Regions from separate parts of the Kitasatospora sp. NPDC127035 genome, predicted to be linked through region 1. Evidence: riboswitches for the same ligand, from Rfam matches in the RefSeq annotation. Region 1 holds a riboswitch; each other region holds the start of a gene.
What was found. A riboswitch is a leader RNA that binds a small molecule or an ion and turns the genes downstream of it on or off. The one in region 1 is predicted to bind cobalamin.

Region 1 (5,284 bases):
GGAAATGCACCCCCGCTCCCCGGACTGGGATTCCGAGATCCGTTTCTTCATCGAGAAATGCCGAGCCGGCGCCGACTACGCGATCACCCAGATGTTCTTCGACGTGGAGAAGTACCTGAGATTCCGGGACCGCCTCCTGAAGGCCGGATGTTCCGTTCCGATCATTCCGGAGATCATGCCGGTGACCACGATCCGGTCACTCGAACGCATTCCCACCCTCAGCACCGCGGCCATTCCGGCGCACCTCGCCGAGCGGATGCTCGGCGAGCGGCACGATCCCGCCGCGGTGCGCGCCGTCGGAATCGAGTACGCCACCGAAATGTGCCGCCGCCTCCTGGCCGAGGGCGCCCCCGGCCTGCATTTCATGACCATGAACTTCTCCACGGTCACGACGGAGATCTACCAGAACCTCGGCCTGCCCGAATCCGGCTGAGGGACACCGCCGGGGCGGGCGCGGCCGGAGTGCCGCGCCCGCCCCGGGCCTCCCCGCCCGGCTCAGCCGGCCAGGTCGTCCCGCAGGCGACGGGCGGCGGTGACCAGGCTCTCCAGCGAGGCCCGGGTCTCGGTCCAACCGCGGGTCTTCAGTCCGCAGTCGGGGTTGACCCAGAGCCGCTCGGCCGGAATCGCCGCGAGCCCGGCACGCAGCAGTTCCACCGCCTCGTCGGCGCTCGGCACACGCGGGGAGTGGATGTCCCACACGCCCGGTCCGACCTCGCGCGGGTAGCCGGCCGCGGCCAGCTCACCGGCGACCTCCATGTGCGAACGGGCCGCCTCCAGCGAGATCACGTCGGCGTCCAGCTCGTCGATGGCCGTCATGATCGCGCCGAACTCCGCGTAGCACATGTGGGTGTGGATCTGGGTGTCGACCCGCACGCCCGAGGTCGCGAGGCGGAAGGCGACCGTGGCCCAGTCCAGGTAGGCCGGGCGGTCGGCGGAGCGCAGCGGGAGCGTCTCGCGCAGCGCCGGTTCGTCGACCTGCACGACGACCGCGCCGGCGGCCTCCAGGTCGGTGACCTCGTCGCGCAGGGCGAGGGCGACCTGGAAGGCCGTGTCGGCGAGCGGCTGGTCGTCCCGGACGAAGGACCAGGCGAGCATGGTGACCGGCCCGGTGAGCATGCCCTTCACCGGACGGTCCGTCAGGTCCTGCGCGTAGCGGAACCAGTCGACGGTCATCGGGTGCGGGCGCGAGATGTCACCGGCCAGCACCGGCGGGCGGACGTACCGGGTGCCGTAGGACTGCACCCAGCCGTGCCGGGTGGCGAGGTAGCCGGTGAGCTGCTCGGCGAAGTACTGGACCATGTCGTTGCGCTCGGGCTCGCCGTGCACCAGGACGTCCAGGCCGGCCTTCTCCTGGAAGGCGATCACCTCCCGCACCTCGCTCCGGATGCGCTCCCGGTACGCGGCCGGGTCGATCCGCCCGGCGGTGAGGTCGGCCCGGGCCACCCGCAGTTCGGAGGTCTGCGGGAACGAACCGATCGTGGTGGTCGGCAGCAGCGGCAGGCCGAGGCGGGTGCGCTGGGCCTCGGCGCGCTCCGGGTAGGCCTGGGCCCGGCGGGCGTCCGCCTCGGTCACGGCCGCGGTGCGGGCCCGCACCGCGGGGTCACGGGTGATCGGGGAGTTGGCGCGGGACGCCAGGTCGGCGCGGTTGGCGGCGAGTTCGGCGGTGATCGCGCCGGTGCCCTCGCGCAGGCCGCGGGCGAGCAGGGCGACCTCGTTGGCCTTCTGCCGCGCGAAGGCGAGCCACCGGGCGATCTGCGGGTCGAGGTCGCGCTCGGCGGCGGCGTCCAGCGGGACGTGCAGCAGCGAGCACGACGGGGCCACGTCGACGGTGCCGGCCAGCCCGAGCAGGGTGGCCAGGGTGGAGAGCGACTTCTCCAGGTCGTTGATCCAGATGTTGCGGCCGTCCACCACACCGGCGACCAGCCGCTTGCCCGGCAGACCGCCCGCGGCGGCCAGGTCGCCCAGGTTGGCGGCGGCCGGGCCGGTGAAGTCCAGGGCGAGGCCGTCGATCGGGGCCCTGGCCAACACGGGCAGCGCGGCGCCCAGGCGGTCGAAGTAGCTCGCGACCAGCAGCTTGGGCCGGTCGGCGAGGGCACCGAGGTCGCGGTAGGCGCGCGCGGCGGCGTTCAGTTCCGCGGGGGTGCGGTCCTGGACGAGCGCCGGCTCGTCCAGCTGGACCCAGGCGGCGCCGGCCTCGTGCAGGTCGGCGAGGAGGGCGGCGTAGACGGGCAGCAGCCGGTCGAGCAGGGTGAGCGGCTGGAAGTCCTCGGGGACGCCCGGGGCGGGCTTGGCGAGGAGCAGGTACGTGACCGGGCCGACCAGCACCGGACGGGCGCTGTGGCCGAGGTCCAGGGCCTCGCGCAACTCCGCGACCGCCTTGGCGGAGTTCGCGGTGAAGACGGTGTCGGGGCCGAGTTCGGGCACCAGGTAGTGGTAGTTGGTGTCGAACCACTTGGTCATCTCCAGCGGCGCGACGTCCTGGGTGCCGCGCGCCATGGCGAAGTAGCCGTCCAGCGGGTCGGCCTCGACCGCCGCCCGGTGACGCGGCGGGATCGCGCCGACGGCGACCGTGGTGTCCAGCACGTGGTCGTAGAGCGAGAAGTCGCCGGTGGGCACCTCCTGGACGCCCGCCCCGGCGAGCCTGCTCCAGTTCTCCAGACGCAGGTCGGCGGCGGTGGCCAGCAGGGCGTCGGCGCTCACGGCGCCCTTCCAGTACCCCTCGATCGCCTTCTTGAGCTCACGGCCACCGCCCTGGCGGGGGTATCCGTACACGGTGGCCAGGGTTGCCGCGGCTGCGGACTTCGCTGTCAAGGGACTCTCCTTCGCGAGCCTGTCTGTGGCCCCGGTGACGGGACGGAGGCGCGAAGGGGTGACGAACCGGGCGGGACCGCGTGCGCACGAGAAGCGCCGGATCCGCCTGGTATGTACGCCGACCCGCCCACGAGGTCACCGGGATGTCCGCGCGCGAACGGGTCGCGTGCGGGCAACGGGCAGGTCTTCGGACTCGTGGACACGCCCGCCCGAAAGGGCGGACACCTACTGGCCGTCGCTTCCCAGACCCGACCGGGCCCAGTGCGTATGACGGCGGTCGTTCCCACTCACCGCTGCGGGGCAGTCCCGGATTCCCACCGGGTTCCCTCTTACGACGCGCCTGCCTGGTGGGCAGGGCGAACCAGCTGCCCGCCCAGCTTAGGGCGAATCCGGTACCGGGAGAACACAAGGACACCTGGACGTCCACATCCTGAGACGCCGCCAGGGCCCCGGACGGGCGGCGGAGGGCCGGACGGGACAGGACAGGACCGGCCGGTGCGGGTGCCGGCCCGCCGTCCCGGAACCCCGCGCCCCGGCCGTGCCGCTACTCGTCGGAGAGCACGAAGGTCCGACCGCACCCGGGCGTGGACCGCAGGTGACCGGGCACGGGTCCCCGGACGCGGCCGGCCCGGTCGCGCTCGGCGCCCAGCACGACGGCCGCGTGGACGGCGCGGGCGGCGCGGGATCCCCAGCGGGACCGGGGGCCGCCGAACGGCTCCGCCTCCCGGCCGGGACCGGTCCGCCGCACCGCCACGCAGACCGCGTCCGACGGCGTCCCCGAGCAGTCGTACCCGGCTTCGAGCAGCGCCTGGACCTTGGCCTCCGTCACGGTGGCCACGAGGTTGACGGCGGCCGCGTCCGAGAGGGCCACCGGAACGACGACCACGATGTTGATCGTGCCGGGAACGAGCGCGTCGCCGGGCGCGGCGCCGTCGGCGGGCGCCGACGCCCAGGTCGGCACGCCGATTCCGGTCGTCACCACCGCGGTGACGCCGTGGTCGCGGGCCCAGGTGAAGGCGTCCACCCGGGCGGCGGTCATCAGCCCGACGCCCGGACCCCGCAGCCCCAGGTCCTCCGCCAGCTCGGCCAGGTGCCGGTCCGGGTCCGTCCTGCCGTACCCGGCCCGGACCTGGGCGTTGACCAGCCACTCCCGCTCGCCCAGGCCGCCGCCCAGCACGGCGCTGCTGAGCATCCGCCAGCCGGGTCCGGCCCGCCACACCAGGAGATGGCGGCACTCACCGTCCTCCGGGCGGCCGGACCGCTCGATCACCACGGGGTCGCCGAAGACCCCGTCGTCCACTCCGGGAGGGCCCGCCTGCTGCTGCGGGATTGCCATGAACGATCCACCTTCGGGCACGTGGGTGAGCGGCCGACCGGCCAGGCGATCAATCCTAGGCACAGGGCGACGCCGCACGGATCGACGGAGCCCCCGGCGGACGCCGGACCCCGTGCCGGGCGAGCGGGCACGGGGTCCGGCGGTCGGTGCGCCGGTGCCGGTCGTGCGCCGGTGCCGGTCGTGCGGCCGACGCGGTCGGTTCGGCCGGGGTGCGCCGGGGTGCGGTCAGCCGTTGGCGGGGGGCGTACCGCCGAGGGCGAGGGCGTCGGCGGCGATCAGCCGGGCCCGGTCGGCGGGGACGGTCCGGCCTGACTGGTTCTCGGCCCACCGGGCGAGCGGCCCGTACTGGCCCTGGCCGAGCATCACGGTCAGGGTGGCGACGGCGTTGCGGTCCGCCCCCGAGGTGAGGACCAGCGAGGCCAGACCGGTCGGCGTGGCCGCGACGGTGAACTCGGCCGTCGTCTCGGCCCGCCCGCCGGGGCCGGTCGCCTCCGCCCGCAGGGTGTGCCGGCCGAGCGCGAGCGCCGTGGTGTCGAGCGCGGTGCCCGGCGTGAGCTCGGCACCGTCCAGGGTCAGCCGAACGGAGTCGGCGCCGCGCGCCTGCACCGCGGTGACCGGCTGCTGGGCACGGTCCAGGGCGGCCCCGGCGGCCGGGGAGGTGATCGCCACGGTGGGTGCGGCGGGCGGCGCGACGGCGCCGGCCTGCTGCCAGGCGGCGTTCCAGCCGGCGAGCTCCGCCGGACGGTTGGTGATGATGCCGTCGACGCCGGCGGCCTCCAGCGCCTTCCACCGGGCGGCCGCGTCGACCGTCCAGACGTTGACCGCGACGCCGGCCGCGTGCAGGTCCTTCACCACGCCGAGCCGGGCGGAGACGGCGCCGTCCGAGGGGTTGTAGGCGGCCAGGCCGAGCTCCCTGGAGATCGCCACCGGGTCGGCGTCGAGGGTGCTGCGCAGCAGGCCGAGCGGCAACTCCGGTGCCAGCTCGCGGGTGTGCCGCAGGGCGTCCACCTCGAAGCTCTGGACGAGGACGCGGCCCGCCATCCCGTGGTCGCGCACCTCCTTGACGATCCGGGCGACCTCGTCGCGGCTGTGCCGGCCCTTGATCTCCAGCAGCAGGTTGCCGCCACGGGTGCGCAG
Region 2 (5,284 bases), on a different contig from region 1:
CGAGTCGTGCGCGGCTGCGTTGCGGGGCCGCAGGCGCGACGCTCGCCCACGCCTTCGGGGGGCTCTGCGCGGGCGCGGCTCCGCTCCCGCGCCGGTGATCGCGATCAGCCGTGGTGGCCCGTCTGCTCCTTCCGGTGGCGGGGGAGCCGGTTGGACTCCACCGGTCGTCCGCCGGCGAGGTGCTCGGTGACGATGCGGTCTGCGACAGCCGGGTCGACCCCGCCGTACCAGACGTCGTCGGGCTGCACGCTGACGACGGGTGCCTGGTTGCACGGGAACTGGCATCCCGTCTGGGTCACGAGCACGTCGTCGTCGCCGAGACCCTGCTCGGTCAGCTTCTGCACCAGGGCGCGCAGGCCCTCCTCGGCACCCCGGGCCGCGCAGCGCGGGCCGCGGCACACCAGGACCTGGTGCCGGTGGCCGGTGACGTCCTCCCAGGCCGCGGACGTGAGGCCGGGCTCCTTGCCGGTGACGGCCTTCGTCGTCGCGGCCACCGCGGCGACCTCGTCGGGCGAAGCGGCGAGGCGGGTCGCCACGAGGAGTTCGGGGCGGTGGCCCGCGCGCTCGCGCCACCAGTGCGCGGCGATCCGCCGCAGCCAGGACTGGGCCGGGCCGGAGGCCGTGAGCCGGACGCCGATCACGACCACGGTCTCGGTGCCCGCGTCGGCCAGCCTGGTCAGCTCGGCCGACAGCGAGGGGTCGGCCTGCTGCAGGAACGCGATCGAGGCCCGGTGCGAGGCCGCTGTCCTGAGGAGTTCGTCACGGCGGACGGCTTCCGCGATCGACATGCCGACCAGGAGTACGGCGCCGCGGCGGGCGTTGGCTTCGGGGACCGGGGAGGTCATGGCGTCTTCCTCTCGTGGAGCAGTCCGTTCCACCGGATGTGCGGTCGGTCGTGCCGGGGGTGGCGTTCCACGGTGGCGTCGACGCCGTAGACGCGCGCGATCATGGGCGAGGTGAGCACCTCGGGACCGGTCCCGTGGGCGACCAGGCGGCCGTCGAGCAGGACGGCGGCCTCGTCGCAGTAGGCGGCGGCGAGTTCGAGGTCGTGCAGGGCCGCCACCGTGGTGATGCCCAGCCCCCGGACGGTTTCGAGGAAGCCGAGTTGGTGGCGCAGGTCGAGGTGGTTGGTGGGCTCGTCGAGCAGCAGCACGCCGGGCTCCTGCACCAGCGCCCGCGCGAGCTGGACCCGCTGCCGCTCGCCACCCGACAGCGTCGGCCAGGAGCGGTCGAGCAGATGGCCGACGTCGGCTGCGGCCACGGCGTCGGCGAACACGGCCCGCTCGTGGGCGTCGGCGGCTGTGTTCGCCGGCACGGGCCAGCGGCTGCGGTGCGGGGTGCGGCCGAGCTCGATGACCTGACGGACCGGCAGCGACAGCCGGGTGTCCGCCTGCTGCTCCAGGAAGGCCACCTGTCGGGCCCGTCGGCGGGCCGTGAGCGCGTGGAGGTCCTCGCCGTCCAGGAGGACCCGACCGGCGCTCGGACGGGTCAGTCCGGCGACCGCGCGCAGCAGGGTGGACTTCCCGGCGCCGTTGGGCCCGAGCAGGGCCGTGATCCGGCCGGGGCCGAACGTGAGCGACACCGCGTCCAGCAGGGTGGCTCCGCCGATGCGCACACGAAGTCCCTCCGCGCGCAGTTCGACGGGGTGCGTCACCGTCACCGCCCCCTCCCGTCGGCCCGGCCCTGGCGCCACAGCAGCCAGGCGAAGAAGGGTGCTCCGAGCCCGGCCGTGATGACGCCGACGGGAATCTCCCGGTCGGGGAGGACCGAGCGCGCCAGGATGTCGCTGCCCACCAGGAGTGACGCACCCGTCAGCGCCGACACGGGCAGCAGGACGGCGTGGCGCGGGCCGCAGACGAGACGGACCACATGCGGTACGACCAGGCCGAGGAACCCGATGACGCCGGTGTGGGCGACCAGGCACGCGGTCACCAGCGCAGCGACGGCGACGAGGACCCAGCGGGTCCGCTCGACGTGGACGCCGAGGGAGCGGGCGGCGGTCTCGCCGAAGGCGAAGGCGTCCAGGTCGCGGGCCGAGGATGCCAGGACCGTGACCCCGGCCAGCGCGACCGCGGTCAGGAAGACGGCGGTGGGCCACCGCACGCCGGCGACCGAGCCCAGCGTCCACTCCATGACACCGCGCGCCGCGTCGCGGTCCCCGAGGACCATTACGGCGAACGAGGTGTAGGCCCCGCACATCTGCCCGACGGCGATGCCGGCGAGCACGGTCCGGGTGGTCGGCAGCGTCCGGGTGCGCGCACCGGCCAGGGCCAGCACGACGACGGCCGCGAGCAGGGCGCCGGCGAACGCCGCCGTCGCCACCGCGCCCGTTCCCACGGCGCCGGACACGCCGACCCCGAGGACGATCACGGTGACCGCGCCGGCGGCGGCTCCGTCCGAGATCCCGAGCAGGAAGGGATCGGCCAGGTCGTTCCCGGTCAGCGTCTGCAGCACGGCACCGCAGACCGCGAGACCGGCGCCGGTGGCAGCCGCTCCCAGAACCCGGGGCAGCCGCAACTGCCAGACGATCTGGTCGTCCAGCAGCGTCACGTGCGGGTCGCCCAGCCCGAGACGGCGCACCACGACGTCGATCACCGTCCGGACCGGCTCGTGGTGCGAGCCCACGGCCAGACCGAGGAGCACGGTGGCCAGGAGCAGGGCTGCGGCGACGGCCAGGGCCGCCGCCGTGCGGCCCGGACCGGTGAGCCGCACGGCGGGAGGGGACGTGGCGGTCATGATCCCGGGTGCAGTCGGCCCAGTCCCGCCGACACCCGGGCGGCACCGTCGGCGAGCAGCACACCGGGGGTCGACTCGGAGAACGGCACCACCACGAAGGCCTTGCGCTGCACGGCGGTGAGCTTGCTCAGCACCGGGTCGCCCTGCAGATAGTCGATCTTGGACTGGGCCGTGTCCCAGTCGGCGTCCGCGAGCACGATGGCGTCCGGGTCCGCGGCGACGACCTTCTCCCAGCTCACGTTCTGCCAGGCACCGGGCAGGTCTGCGAAGACGTTGCGGGCCCCCACGGCGTCGAGCACCAGCTGAGGCCCGCCGTGGCCGGAGCCGACGAACGGTGCCTTGGTGTCCGAGTCGAACCACAGGACCTTCAGGCCCTTGCCCGCGGCCGTCGCCGTGAACTGGGCCAGCTGCTGCTCCTGCTGCCGCTGGATCGCGGCGGACCGTTCCGTGACACCGAAGACCCTGGCGACGTCGTTCAGTTCGCCCCACATCGCCTGCCAGGTCGGCGGCGGCACCTGGCTCTTGTCCGAGCAGCCGAACGGGGACAGGTACGACGGGATGCCCTGGCCGCCCAGCTCGTCCCGGGTGCCCGCGACCTTGTCGGTGAACGCGCTGGAGTAGGAGGCGTACAGGAAGTCGGGCCGCGCCGCGAGGAGCTTCTCCTTCGTCGGGTAGTCCTTGGAGAGCACCGGCACGGAGTCGTAGGCCGCCTTCCACTTCTCCGGGACGGCATTGTCGAGATAGGCGGTACCGGCCATGCGGGACTCCAGGCCGAGGGCCAGGGCCACCTCGGTCGCACCCTGATTGAGCGTCACCAGCCGCTCGGGCGGCGCGCCGACCGTCACGGTGGTCCCGCAGTTGTTCACGGTGACCGGCCCGGCACTGCCGGCCGTCGCACTGGGCGTGTCGGGTGCGGGGGCGCCCGCGCAGGCGCCGAGCACACCGGTGAACAGGAAGGCCGCGACCGCGCGGCCGACGCGTACCGGACCTGTGGGACCTACGGCACCTACGGGACGTGCGGAACGTATGGAACGGAACGGGTACGGCAGAGCGCTGGGCACGTGTTCTCCAAAACCCTCGTGGAACATGTCGCGCCGTGGCCGGTCTCCTGGCTTCCGCATCGACACGCCGCAGCCGACCTTCCCGGGTGGCTCTTCCAGCCGACCCAGTGGCCCTGACCGCTGGCAGAGCCGGTCAGCGAGGGCCGCGGCACTCCGCGGCAACAGTGGCGAGGGCCGCACCGGACTCAGACCGGTTTCCCGAACACCATGGCCACTGCAAGGTATCAGGCGTGGTCAGGTCGGTGTCGGTCGGTACCTGGGGCGATCGTTCGGATGGTTCGTCGGCGAGCGCGCCCGGGTGGCCGAGAACGGTCGGTCGGCGTCGCCGATCAGTTTCCGGGGCTCGTGGTCGGCGTCGGCCCCGGTGCCCGGGGCGCTGCCCTTCGTCTCCCACCCGGCCTTCCGGGCCGCGTCCGGGATCGGCCGGCGGCCACCTGGCGGGACCGCTCGAACATGATCCGGGGGCCGGTCGGCATCACCGCCCGGCCCCCGGATCACGAGGCACACCTCAGGGAACGCCTACCCGAGACCGGCCTTCCGGATGCCGTCCAGCCGCTCCGTGTCCTCGCCGAGGGCACGCAGGATGAGGTAGGCGGGCTCGCCGGCACCGGGCGTGCTCCCGGCGGCCAACTCCTCGTAGAAGAGCGGGATCCCGCGCCGCACCGCGTCGCAGCACTCCTCCTCGATGTCGGGGTGGCCGGCCGCCGAGGCGCTGAGGTCGGCTTCACCCTCCACGCACGCCATCAGCAGGTCGAGCACCCGGTAGCGGGCCGGCGCCGACAGCTGCTCGTGCTCCAGTGCCAGGAGGAGCATCGAGGCCATCGGCAGGGAGGCCTCGGAGAGGAAGCCCTGGGACTCGACGTCGCCCACCAGCCCGTGTCCCGACGCCTCCTCGGGCGTCCGCGCGGCCATGAGCCGTGCGAAGTCCTCCGGGACGTGGCGGGCTCCCCGACGACAGGAGCACGCGATGCGGCTCCAGTCGTGGCGGGCGGCCTCCTGCTGCCAGGGGGCCGCCGGCGCACCGGGTGCTGCGCCCGTCTCCGACCGGGAACCGAGCCGGTGGGAGCGTGCCAGCAGCGCGCCCGTCCGGACGTCCCAGAGGCCCGCCTCGCCGTCGCCGTCCACGGCGACGAGTTGCGTGCCGTCGGCGACGAAGCGCAGCGCGAGCACCCATCCGTTGAGGTCGGTCAGCCGGTGGACGACCTCGGCGGTCGAGGTGTCCCAGATCCTGACGATCCGTTCGGTCCCGCCCGTGGCGACCCGTGCGGCGCGTGGGTCGAGCGCGGCGGCGACGACCGTCCCCCGGTGGTCGTGGAGGAGGGACCACGTCCCGAAGGTCGTCGGATCCCACAGCTGGGCGGACGTTCCGCCGGCTGCCAGGATCGCCTCCGCCCGGGTGGCGAAGGCGACCGACTGCAGCCTCGGTCCGTCCTTGAACACCAGGCGCGGCGGCTCCGGTGAGTGGACGTCGCCGAGGAACATCCGGC
Region 3 (5,284 bases), on a different contig from region 1:
ATGCCACACGGGTCGGCGGCCCGGAATTCCGGGCGGCCCGGGGCCGCCGACTTGTTACCGAAGCCCGCCGCCGAAGCCGGTGCCCCGGCCCGGTGCGCCGCCGACCGGTATCACCGCACGTGCAGGCCGCTCCAGTCCACGTTCGCCCCGAACGCCGCCGAACCGCCGGTGAGCGCCAGGGCGTCGTCGTAGGTGGCCTTGACGTCGGCGTTGGAGTTGCGCGGCTGGTCCGGGGTCAGGTTGTCCGCCGTCAGCGACTGCCCCCAGACCGTCCAGATCGTCCACGGGGTGCGCCGCAGGGTGTCCGGCTGGCGGGAGTTGACCGGGACGGCGAAGGACTCGGCCAGGATCCGCGGCTTGCCGTACCCGGCCAGGCCGTCGTAGTAGCGCTTGGTCCACACCTCGCCGGTGCCGATCGGGCGCGCCGGGCTGCCGCTGTAGTCGTCCACCCCGACCAGGTCCACGTACTGCGCACCCGGGTAGTAGTTCCACGGGTCGACGCCCGGGGCGCCGTCCCAGGAGACCGGCGTCCAGGCGAACAGCAGGTTGTGCAGGCCCCGGGTCTCCACCAGGTAGTGGTAGGTGATCCGCCAGAGCGCCTGGTAGTCGGCCGGCTTCTGGCCGGACCACCAGAAGCCGCGGGCGCAGTCGGCCGCGTTCATCTCGTGGTACGGGCGCAGCAGCACCGGCACGTCGTGGGCGGCGAGGTACTCCAGGTGGTCGGCGAGGAAGGACAGGTCGGTCAGCAGCGCCCGGTACTCGGGGGTGCCGCCGGTGCTGTCCACGACCCGGCCGAACCAGCCCGGGTCGCCGGCCGCGGGCGAGGACGAGCAGAGCACCCGGTCGAAGGACTTGACGTCCGAACCCGGGTACGGCTGGTGGAAGGACATGCCGACCAGGCCGGCCGGGGCGCCGCCGTTGTCGGGCAGCTCGGTGGCGGTGCCGTCGCAGTTCTTCTGGACGCCGGCCGCGCCGTACGTACCGTCCGCCGCACGCGGGTGGCCGGACCAGACGGCGGCCATCAGGTCCACCGCGTCGTCGGTGTACTGCCAGCCGACCGCGCAGGCGGGCCAGCGCCCTTCGGAGTAGGAGCGCGGGTTGCCGACGCCCCAGCCGCTCTGGCCGTAACCGGGGCCGAGGTCGGTCTCGACGAAGCCGGGCAGCTTGCCGGTGATGTCGGCGGCCTTCTTGTAGTAGTAGCCGACCGGCTTGGTGCCCCGGTAGTCGCCGTACTCGGGGTTGTAGCGCTCGTTGTGCCCCTCGATGTGCTGGCCGATCACCGTGCCGCCGGAGCGGCCGGACCGGGCCGTGGCCTCCAGGTCGGCGAGCAGTTGCTGGACGGCCCGGGCGTTCGGCGAGGCCTGCGGATCACGGGCCAGCAGGTCGCGGCCGACCTCGGGGGGCAGGGCGCGGCCGGCGCCGTTGAGGGTGAGTTCGCTGCGTCCGGTCGGCCCGGCGGGGCCGGGCGGCGGCGGGGCGGAGCGGTCGTCCCGGCCGCCGAGCACCAGCGCGCCGGTGGCGAGCACGGCGGCGGACACGGCCAGGGCGGCCGGCTTGCCGTGCAACGGGCGGGGCAGGGCCACGGGGCACTCCTCCGGAGACCGGGGTCGGCCGGGGGGCCCGGCGGCGACGCCCGGGCCGCCACGACCGGACACGCGTACGACTGACAGCCCGCGAGCCTGCCACACTCCCCCGCGTCCCGGCGAGCGGGCACGCGGGGGACGGCCGGCCGGGCCGGCGGCGGGCGGTCAGCCCGCCGGGGCCGCCGGCGGGGCCGCGGGCGTCTTGGCCCGCTGGAGCAGCTGGTTCTTCACGTGCTCGCCGAAGCCCGTGGCGGCCGCGGTCGCGGCGGCGTCCGCGGTGTTGCCGCCTTTGGCGGAACCCTCGACGGTGAAGTAGGCGTAGCGTCCAAGGATGCTCTTGGTGTTGGTGCAGCCCGGAGTGGCGCAGAAGACCGGCGCCCCCGGGGCGGCGGCGCCCTTGAGGTGGCCGACGTAGTTCTTCAGGGCCGTCTCGGCCTGGATCTTGTGGTCGAAGACGGCGACGCCGAGCGTCACCGCGCTGTCGCCGGAGACGTAGGTGGCCCGGAGGACCTGGCGGCAGCCCTGGTCGCCGAGCGCCCGGCCGAGACCGCCGACCGTGGAGTTGCCGTCCCAGCAGGGCGAGTCGAGCGAGACGACGGTCCGGTTCCAGGTGGCGCCGTTGACGGTCACGGTGAGCGCCGAGAAGAGCGCCGCCGCGTCCTGCGGGGCCGGGTCGGTGGAGGCGTCCCAGAGCGGCTTCGACGGGTCGTCGGGGGTCGCGCTCGGAGTGGGGGTCGGCGTCGGGGTGGACGTCGGGGTCGGCTTGGCGGAACCGGTCGGAGACGGCGCCGGCTGCTGGGTGGCCCCGGTCGCGGTCGACGTGGGCCCGGCGATCGGCTTCTCGTCGCCGTCCTTGCCCAGCAGGAGCAGGCCGCCGGCGACGGCGCCGCCGATGATCAGGACGGCGACGGCCGCACCGATGATCTTCAACCGGGTCTTGCGCCGGTGCTCGGCCGCGTTGCGGTCGGCGAGCGCGGCCCAGTCCGGCTCGGTCTGCTGCGGCTGCTGCGGCGGCGGTAGGTGCTGCGGCTGCGGCTGCGGAGGATGCTGCCAGTGGTGCGAGGGCACCGGCATCGGCGGCTGGGGCTGCGGCGCCGGCTGGGGCTGCACCGGAGGCTGCGGCGCGGGCGGCTGAACAGGCGGCTGAACGGGCGGCGGCACCTGGATCGACTGCGGCGGCTGCGGCGCCGCGGGCGCCGGCGGCCGGGCCGGCGGCGGCGCGGGCGGTCCGTACGACGCCGGAGGCGGTCCGAAGCCGCCCGGTGCCGGCGGCACGGCCTGGCCGCCGGAGGGCTGCTGCCCCGGCGGCACCGGTCCGGGTCCACCCGGCTGCTGGTTCTGTGCGCCCCCCGCACCGGCGGGAGGGGCCGGCTGCTCCCCCGGCGAAGCGGGCTGTCCAGACCACTCCCCGGGCACGCCCGTTCCGTCGCTCATGAGGCGAGATCGTAGGGCATGGCCCTGACCGGCGACCGCCCCGGTCACCATTCCGTTTCCGAATCCTGACAAGCCCCGGGGCGTCCGGAACCCCGGCCCGCGCCCCTTCCCGGCTCCCGCCCCGGTACCAGCGGTCATCGCGCCAACACGCCGCGCTGCACAACATGTGGTGTCGCATCGAGAGAGCACCACTAGATGTATGCTCGACCCTGCTGTCGACGCAGGGGAACCCGGTGCAAGTCCGGGACTGCCCCGCAGCGGTGAGCGGCCGTCTCCCCATGGGAGCCCGCGAGTCCGAGTACCTGCCGACGGTGTGCGAGCGCCTCCCCGCAGAGGCCCCAGCACGAGCACCACCTTCCGGGCCTCGCGGGCGGGCCGGGGACGACACGCCGCGCGACGCCACGGGCGCCCGCGCCGTCCTCCCCTGCCCCGAACGGCCCGGCCCCCCGATCTACCGACGCCGATCGCCGCCAGGAGAGAGCGCCTTGACCACCGCTGCCTCAGTCACCCTGCCCGCCCAGGGTTCCAGCTCCGCCCCCGCCGACCGTACGGTCTCCGACCCCGGCGGCGCGCTCCTCCGCGTGCTGACCGACCGCAGCGTCGACCTCCCCCAGGTGGACCCGGGTCACGTCGCCGCCGCCGCGCTGCGCGGCCGCAACGCCGGCTCGGACTTCGCCGAGCTGCGCGGCCTGGCCATCGACGCCGCCGCGTCGATGATCGCCGAGGACCCGCAGTACTCGAAGCTGGCGGCCCGGCTGCTCGCGCTGGAGATCGTCGACGAGGCGGCGACCCAGGGCGTGGTCTCCTTCTCCACCTCGATCACCGTCGGCCACGCCGAGGGCCTGATCGGCGACACCACCGCCGCGTTCGTCGCCAAGCACACCGAGGCGCTGAACGCCCTGGTCGACCCGGCCGGCGACGACCGCTTCGAGTACTTCGGCCTGCGCACCGTGCAGTCCCGCTACCTGCTGCGTCACCCGATCACCCGCAAGGTCGTCGAGACCCCTCAGCACTTCCTGCTCCGCGTCGCCTGTGGCCTGGCGGTCGGCGACAACGAGCAGTCGGTGCGCGAGGTGGCCGAGCTGTACCGCCTGATGAGCCGGCTGGAGTACCTGACCTCCTCGCCGACCCTCTTCAACTCCGGCACCCGGCACCCGCAGATGTCCAGCTGCTACCTGCTGGACTCGCCGCTGGACAACCTGGACTCGATCTACTCGCGGTACGCCCAGATCGCCCGCCTCTCCAAGCACGCCGGCGGCATCGGCCTCTCCTACTCGCGGATCCGCTCGCGCGGCTCGCTGATCCGGGGCACCAACGGCAAGTCGAACGGCATCGTCCCGTTCCTGCGCACCCTCGACTCCTCGGTCGCCGCCGTCAACCAGGGCGGCCGTCGCAAGGGCGCGGCCTGCGTCTACCTGGAGACCTGGCACGCGGACATCGAGGAGTTCCTGGAGCTCCGCGACAACACCGGTGAGGAGGCGCGCCGCACCCACAACCTCAACCTCGCGCACTGGATCCCCGACGAGTTCATGCGCCGGGTCAACGCCAACGCCGACTGGTCGCTGTTCTCCCCGGCCGACGTCCCCGAGCTGGTCGACCTGTGGGGCGCCGACTTCGACGAGGCCTACCTCAAGGCCGAGCTGGCCGGCAAGGCCGTCCGCACCATCCCCGCGCAGACCCTGTACTCCCGGATGATGCGCACCCTCGCGCAGACCGGCAACGGCTGGATGACCTTCAAGGACGCGTCCAACCGCGCCGCCAACCAGACCGCGCTGCCCGGCCGCACCGTCCACTCCTCCAACCTCTGCACCGAGATCCTGGAGGTCACGGACGACTCCGAGACCGCCGTCTGCAACCTCGGCTCGGTCAACCTCGGCGCCCACGTCGCCGCCGGTGCCACCGCCGCCGACCTGCTGAACGCGATGGACTGGGAGCGTCTGGACGCGACCGTCCGCACCGCCGTGACGTTCCTCGACCGCGTGGTGGACATCAACTTCTACCCGACCCCCGAGGCCGGCGCCTCCAACTCCCGCTGGCGCCCGGTCGGCCTCGGCGTGATGGGCCTGCAGGACGTCTTCTTCCGGCTCCGCCTGGACTTCGACTCCGCCGAGGCCAAGCAGCTCTCCACGCTGATCGCCGAGCGCATCATGCTCACCGCGTACGAGCGCTCCGCCGACCTGGCCGAGCAGCTCGGCCGCCACGAGGCGTACGCGGAGACCCGCGCCGCCCGCGGCGAGCTGCACATCGACCACTTCCCGAGCGCCGCG
Region 4 (5,284 bases), on a different contig from region 1:
CCACGCCCCGGTAGCCGGCCCGGGCCGCACCGCGCCGCGCGCCGGCCGGCCAGTCCAGCACCGGCGAGTCCAGGATCAGGCTGCTGATCGAGCCTGCCCAGCCGGAGCGGGCGGCGGCCTGCAGGGCCGTGGTGGCGCCGAGCGACCAGCCGTAGAGGACGACCTTGCCGGCGCCGCTGTCCAGCGCGCGCCGGATCGCCGCCTCGACGTCGCGCCACTCGGTCTCGCCGAAGTGGCCGAGGCCGTCCGGGGAGGCCGGCGCACCCGCGTCGCCCCGGTAGCTGACGGCGAGCACCGGCAGGGCCAGCCGCCGGAGCAGCGGGAGCACCGGGAGAGCCTGGGAGCGGTCGGCGCCGGGGCCGTGCACCAGGATCACCCAGGTGCCCCGCGCGCCGTCCAGCCGCCAGGCGGGCAGCGCACCCAGCTCGCCCTCGACGGCGGTCTCGGTGAACGGGATCCCGAGCGCGGTCGTCGGGTCCCCGAGATGGACCCGGGGGGTGAAGCGGACCTCGGTACCGGGCGTGAGGGTGCCCCGGTCCGCCCGGAGCAGGCGGCGGGTGACGCCCTTCCCGTCGCTGTGCAGGACCTCGCCGACGACCGCGTGCCCGTCCTCTCCCCACTCCACGGCCCAGCGGCCGGGGCGTTCGCTCTCCGGGCCGCGGGTGAAGCCGACCCGCCCCGCGCCGAGGGTCAGGACCTGCACCGGGCCGGACCTCGCCCGGGCCGCGACGGCCGGGTGGACCATCCGCTCGGACGCCCGCCGGCCGATCACCAGCACGGCCGCCCCCGTACCGACGGCGGCGGCGGCCACGGTGGCCGCGATTCCCCAACGCATACTCGCTCCCCGCAGTTAAGTCCCGGTGCCGGAGGGTGTTCTGGCCCCAGTCCACTAGCGGCGGCGGCCGGTGGCCAGTAGGACACGGCCGTCCGTGTCAGATCGGGAGCAACGTCACACCGGGGCGAGAGCCTCCGGGGCGGGCCCGCGCGGGGCCGGCGCGGGGGCCGCGCGAGGACCGGCGGTGTGACCGAACGCTCCGTGACCTCGGTTGACTCCCGGTTCGGGGGCGTGATGGGATCCTTCAGCCATACGGAGGCAAGCAGAGGAAGCCGGTGCGAGTCCGGCGCGGTCCCGCCACTGTCACCGGGGAGCACGTCCGGACAATGCCACGGCGAGCCGTCAGAAGCCGCTGGAAGGCCCGGGCGTGCGTCCGACCCGGAAGCCAGGAGACTCTCGCCCCCGGTACGTCGATCCAGGGCGCGGACCCTGAGTGAGGACACCCACGCGATGCAGCCTGCCCCGGCCGCGACGACCCGCCACCGCACCCCGCCGTGCGTCCGCTGACCCGCGCCGCCGCGTTCGCCGCGGGCGCAGTCGCCGGATACCTCGCCGACACCCGGCTCGGCGATCCTCGCCGCGGCCACCCGGTCGCCGTCTTCGGCACCGCCGCGAACCGGCTGGAACGGCGGATCTGGCGCGACGACCGCGCCACCGGCACCGCCTACACCGCGCTCTGCGTGGGCACCGTCGCGGCCGGCGCCGTGGCCGCCGACCGGCTGCTCGGCCGCCGGCCGCTCGGGCGGGCCGCCCTGGCCGCCGCCGCGACCTGGACCGTGCTCGGCGGCACCTCGCTGACCCGGGAGGCCCGGACCATCGGCCGCTCGCTCGCCGCGGGCGACCTGACGGCGGCCCGGGAGCGGCTGCCGCACCTGTGCGGCCGCGACCCGAGCACCCTGGACGAGGCCCAGCTGGCCCGCGCGGTGGTCGAGTCGGTCGCCGAGAACACCGCCGACGCCGTGGTCAACGCGCTGGTCTGGGGCGGGCTCGCGGGCACACCGGGCCTGCTGGCGTTCCGCGCCGTCAACACCCTGGACGCGATGGTCGGCCACCGCTCGCCCCGGTACGCCCGGTTCGGCTGGGCCTCCGCGCGGCTGGACGACGTGGCCGGCTGGCCGGGCGCCCGGCTGACCGCGCTGCTGACCGTCGCCGCCGCGCCCGAACCGCGCACCGCCTGGCGGGTCTGGCGGCGGGACGGCTCCGCACACCCCAGCCCGAACGCGGGCCAGGCCGAATCGGCCTTCGCCGGTGCGGTCGGCGTCCGCCTGGGCGGGACGCTCCGGTACGGCGACCGCGTCGAGCACCGGCCGGTGCTCGGCGAGGGGCTCCGGCCGGTCGGGGTGGACGACATCGAGCGGGCCTGCGTGCTCTCCCGACGGGTGGGCGCGCTGGCGCTGGGTACGACGGTCGCCGGGCATCTGCTGCTCCGGGCGGCCCTGAGCAGGAGAAGGGGTGGGGCATGAGCAACGCACTGCTGGTCGCCGGGACGACCTCGGACGCCGGGAAGAGCGTGGTCACCGCCGGCATCTGCCGCTGGCTGGCCCGTCAGGGCGTCCGCGTCGCGCCGTTCAAGGCGCAGAACATGTCGCTGAACTCCTTCGTCACCGCGGACGGCGCCGAGATCGGCCGCGCGCAGGCGATGCAGGCGCAGGCCGCCCGGGTGGAGCCCGAGGCGGCCATGAACCCGGTGCTGCTCAAGCCCGGCGCGAACGGCCGCAGCCAGGTCGTGCTGCTCGGCCGGGCGGTCGCCGAGGTCGGCGCGCTGGACTACCGCGACCGCAAGCCGGTGCTGCTGGAGCGGGCCCTGGAGTGCCTCGCGGACCTGCGCCGCCGGTACGACGTGGTGATCTGCGAGGGCGCCGGCTCGCCCGCCGAGATCAACCTGCGGGACCGGGACATCGCCAACATGGGCCTGGCCACCGCCGCCGGGCTGCCGGTCGTCGTGGTCGGGGACATCGACCGGGGCGGGGTGTTCGCGGCGATGTACGGGACGCTGGCGCTGCTCTCGGCCGAGGACCAGCGGCACGTGGCCGGCTGGTTCGTCAACAAGTTCCGCGGCGACGCGCGGCTGCTCGCCCCCGGGCTGGAGATGCTCCGCGAGCTGACCGGCCGCCCGGTGCTGGGCACCCTGCCGATGCTGCCCGACCTCTGGCTGGACGCCGAGGACTCGCTCGACCTGTCCACCGTGGTCGACCGCACGGCCGGCCGCGGGCCGCTCGGCGCGGACGTGCTGCGGGTGACCGTGGTGCGCTTCCCCCGGCTGTCGAACTTCACCGACCTGGACGCGCTGGCCCAGGAGCCCGGGGTGCTGGTCCGCTGGGCCACCCGGCCCGAGGAGCTGGCCGACGCCGACCTCGTCGTGCTCCCCGGCACCCGGGCCACCGTCGCGGACCTCGCCTGGCTGCGCGAGCGCGGCCTGGAGACGGCGCTGAAGGCGCGGGCGGCGCAGGGCCGTCCCGTCCTCGGCGTCTGCGGCGGCTACCAGATGCTGGCGCGGACCGTCGTGGACGAGGTCGAGTCGAAGGCCGGCGCCGTGGAGGGGCTCGGCCTGCTGCCGACGCACGTCCGGTTCGGCGTCGAGAAGGTGCTGGGCCGGCCGGTCGGCGAGGCGTACGGGCAGCGGGTCGAGGGCTACGAGATCCACCACGGCGTGGTCACCGTCGAGGGCGGCACCCCCTTCCTGGACGGCTGCCGGGTGGGCTCCGTCTGGGGGACGACCTGGCACGGCGCGCTGGAGAACGACGGTTTCCGGCGCGAACTGCTGCGCGACGTCGCCGCATCGGCCGGCCGGGCGTTCGTCCCCGCGCCGGACACCTCGTTCGCGGCGGCGCGCGAGGCCCGGCTGGACCGACTGGGGGAGCTGATCGAGGAACACGCGGACACCGACGCACTGTGGAAGCTGATCGAAGGCGGGGTGCCGGCGGCCGGATCGCTGCCGTTCCTGCCGCCCGGGGCCCCTTGGGGAGAATCGTGAGCGAGAATCATGAGTGACGTCCGCTACCCGTTCACCGCGATCGTCGGCATGGCCGACCTACGGCTCGGGCTGCTGCTCAACGCGGTCTCGCCGGCGGTCGGCGGGGTGCTCGTCCGCGGCGAGAAGGGCACCGCCAAGTCGACCATGGTGCGCGCGCTGGCCGGCCTGCTGCCGTCCATCGCCACCGTCGACGGCTGCCGCTTCGCCTGCGACCCGGCCGCGCCCGACCCGCAGTGCCCGGACGGCGCGCACGCCGGCGCCGGGGCGTCCTCGCGCCCGGCCCGGCTGGTCGAGCTGCCGGTCGGCGTCTCCGAGGACCGGATCGTCGGCTCGCTGGACCTGGAGCGGGCGCTCGCCGAGGGCGTCAAGGCGTACGAGCCGGGCCTGCTGGCGCAGGCGCACCGCGGCGTGCTCTACATCGACGAGGTCAACCTGCTCCAGGACCACGTGGTGGACCTGCTGCTGGACGCCGCCGCGATGGGCCGCTCGTACGTCGAGCGCGAGGGCGTCTCGGTGCGGCACGCGGCCCGGTTCCTGCTGGTCGGCACGATGAACCCGGAGGAGGGCGAGCTGCGGCCGCAGCTGCTCGACCGGTTCGGCCTGACCGTCGAGATCGCCGCCACCCGGGAGCCGGTGGAGCGGGCCGAGGTCGTGCGCCGCCGCCTCGCCTACGACGCCGACCCGGCGGGCTTCGCCGACCGGTTCGAGGAGGACGAGCGGGCGCTCGCCCTGCGGATCACCACCGCCCGGGAGCTGCTGCCGAAGGTGGAGCTGACCGACGCGGCACTCCGCCGGATCACCGCCGTCTGCGCCGCGTTCGAGGTGGACGGGCTGCGCGCGGACATCGTGATGGCGCGCACCGCCGTCGCGCTGGCCGCCTGGTCCGGGCGCACCGAGGTGCTGGAGGAGGACGTCCGCAAGGCCGCGCAGCTGGCGCTGCCGCACCGGCGCCGGCGCAACCCCTTCGACGCGCCCGGGCTGGACGAGGAGCTGCTGGACCGGACGCTGGAGGAGCAGGCCCGGCAGGAGCAGGAGGAGGCCCGCGAGGAGCAGGCCCGGCAGGACGAGGAGGAGGCCCTCGCGGAGGGGCGGGCCGAGGCCCGGGAGTCGGACGAGGACCCCGACCCGGACCCCGGGGACGGCCCGGACGGCCCCGAGGGCGACGGACCCGGCCCCGACGGCGGTGGCGGCGCCCCCGAGCCGACCGGCCCGGACGGCCCGCCCGCCGGCGCCGACGCCACCTCCCCCGACGAGGACCCGGCACTCCCGCAGCCCGTCCCGGCCCAGCACCCCTCCCCCGCCCGGGAGTCGGCGCCCGTCGCGGCCGGCGACCCGTACCGGACCCGGCTGTTCGCCGTCGACGGCACCGGGCGCGGCGCACAGGGCCGCCGCTCCCCCGCCGAGACCGACGGCGGCCACACCATCAGGTCCCGCCGCCCGCAGGGCCGGCTGGCCCGGCTGCACCTGAGCGCCAC

Region 2: it holds a riboswitch for cobalamin, as region 1 does, so the genes downstream of both, ACFWIC_RS09870 (ABC transporter substrate-binding protein) here and metE (5-methyltetrahydropteroyltriglutamate--homocysteine S-methyltransferase) in region 1, are expected to answer to the same signal.
Region 3: it holds a riboswitch for cobalamin, as region 1 does, so the genes downstream of both, ACFWIC_RS13005 (ribonucleoside-diphosphate reductase subunit alpha) here and metE (5-methyltetrahydropteroyltriglutamate--homocysteine S-methyltransferase) in region 1, are expected to answer to the same signal.
Region 4: it holds a riboswitch for cobalamin, as region 1 does, so the genes downstream of both, ACFWIC_RS22030 (cobalamin biosynthesis protein) here and metE (5-methyltetrahydropteroyltriglutamate--homocysteine S-methyltransferase) in region 1, are expected to answer to the same signal.

The regions. Positions count from the first base shown of each region.
Region 1 covers NZ_JBHXDN010000030.1:64,112-69,395, reverse strand. Annotated here, with positions in the region: gene metF (methylenetetrahydrofolate reductase [NAD(P)H]) at 1-433, shown strand, start outside; gene metE (5-methyltetrahydropteroyltriglutamate--homocysteine S-methyltransferase) at 496-2,811, opposite strand; cobalamin riboswitch at 2,972-3,192, opposite strand; gene ACFWIC_RS21330 (adenosylcobinamide amidohydrolase) at 3,356-4,147, opposite strand; gene ACFWIC_RS21325 (glycerophosphodiester phosphodiesterase) at 4,373-5,284, opposite strand, start outside.
Region 2 covers NZ_JBHXDN010000011.1:65,780-71,063, reverse strand. Annotated here, with positions in the region: gene ACFWIC_RS09885 (ferredoxin) at 105-845, opposite strand; gene ACFWIC_RS09880 (ABC transporter ATP-binding protein) at 842-1,660, opposite strand; gene ACFWIC_RS09875 (FecCD family ABC transporter permease) at 1,657-2,736, opposite strand; gene ACFWIC_RS09870 (ABC transporter substrate-binding protein) at 2,733-3,797, opposite strand; cobalamin riboswitch at 3,817-4,022, opposite strand; gene ACFWIC_RS09865 (WD40 repeat domain-containing protein) at 4,317-5,284, opposite strand, start outside.
Region 3 covers NZ_JBHXDN010000015.1:14,731-20,014, reverse strand. Annotated here, with positions in the region: gene ACFWIC_RS13015 (glycoside hydrolase family 26 protein) at 111-1,583, opposite strand; gene ACFWIC_RS13010 (hypothetical protein) at 1,749-2,693, opposite strand; cobalamin riboswitch at 3,200-3,342, shown strand; gene ACFWIC_RS13005 (ribonucleoside-diphosphate reductase subunit alpha) at 3,527-5,284, shown strand, end outside.
Region 4 covers NZ_JBHXDN010000032.1:20,530-25,813, reverse strand. Annotated here, with positions in the region: gene ACFWIC_RS22035 (alpha/beta hydrolase) at 1-835, opposite strand, end outside; cobalamin riboswitch at 1,100-1,231, shown strand; gene ACFWIC_RS22030 (cobalamin biosynthesis protein) at 1,330-2,298, shown strand; gene ACFWIC_RS22025 (cobyric acid synthase) at 2,295-3,809, shown strand; gene ACFWIC_RS22020 (putative cobaltochelatase) at 3,819-5,284, shown strand, end outside.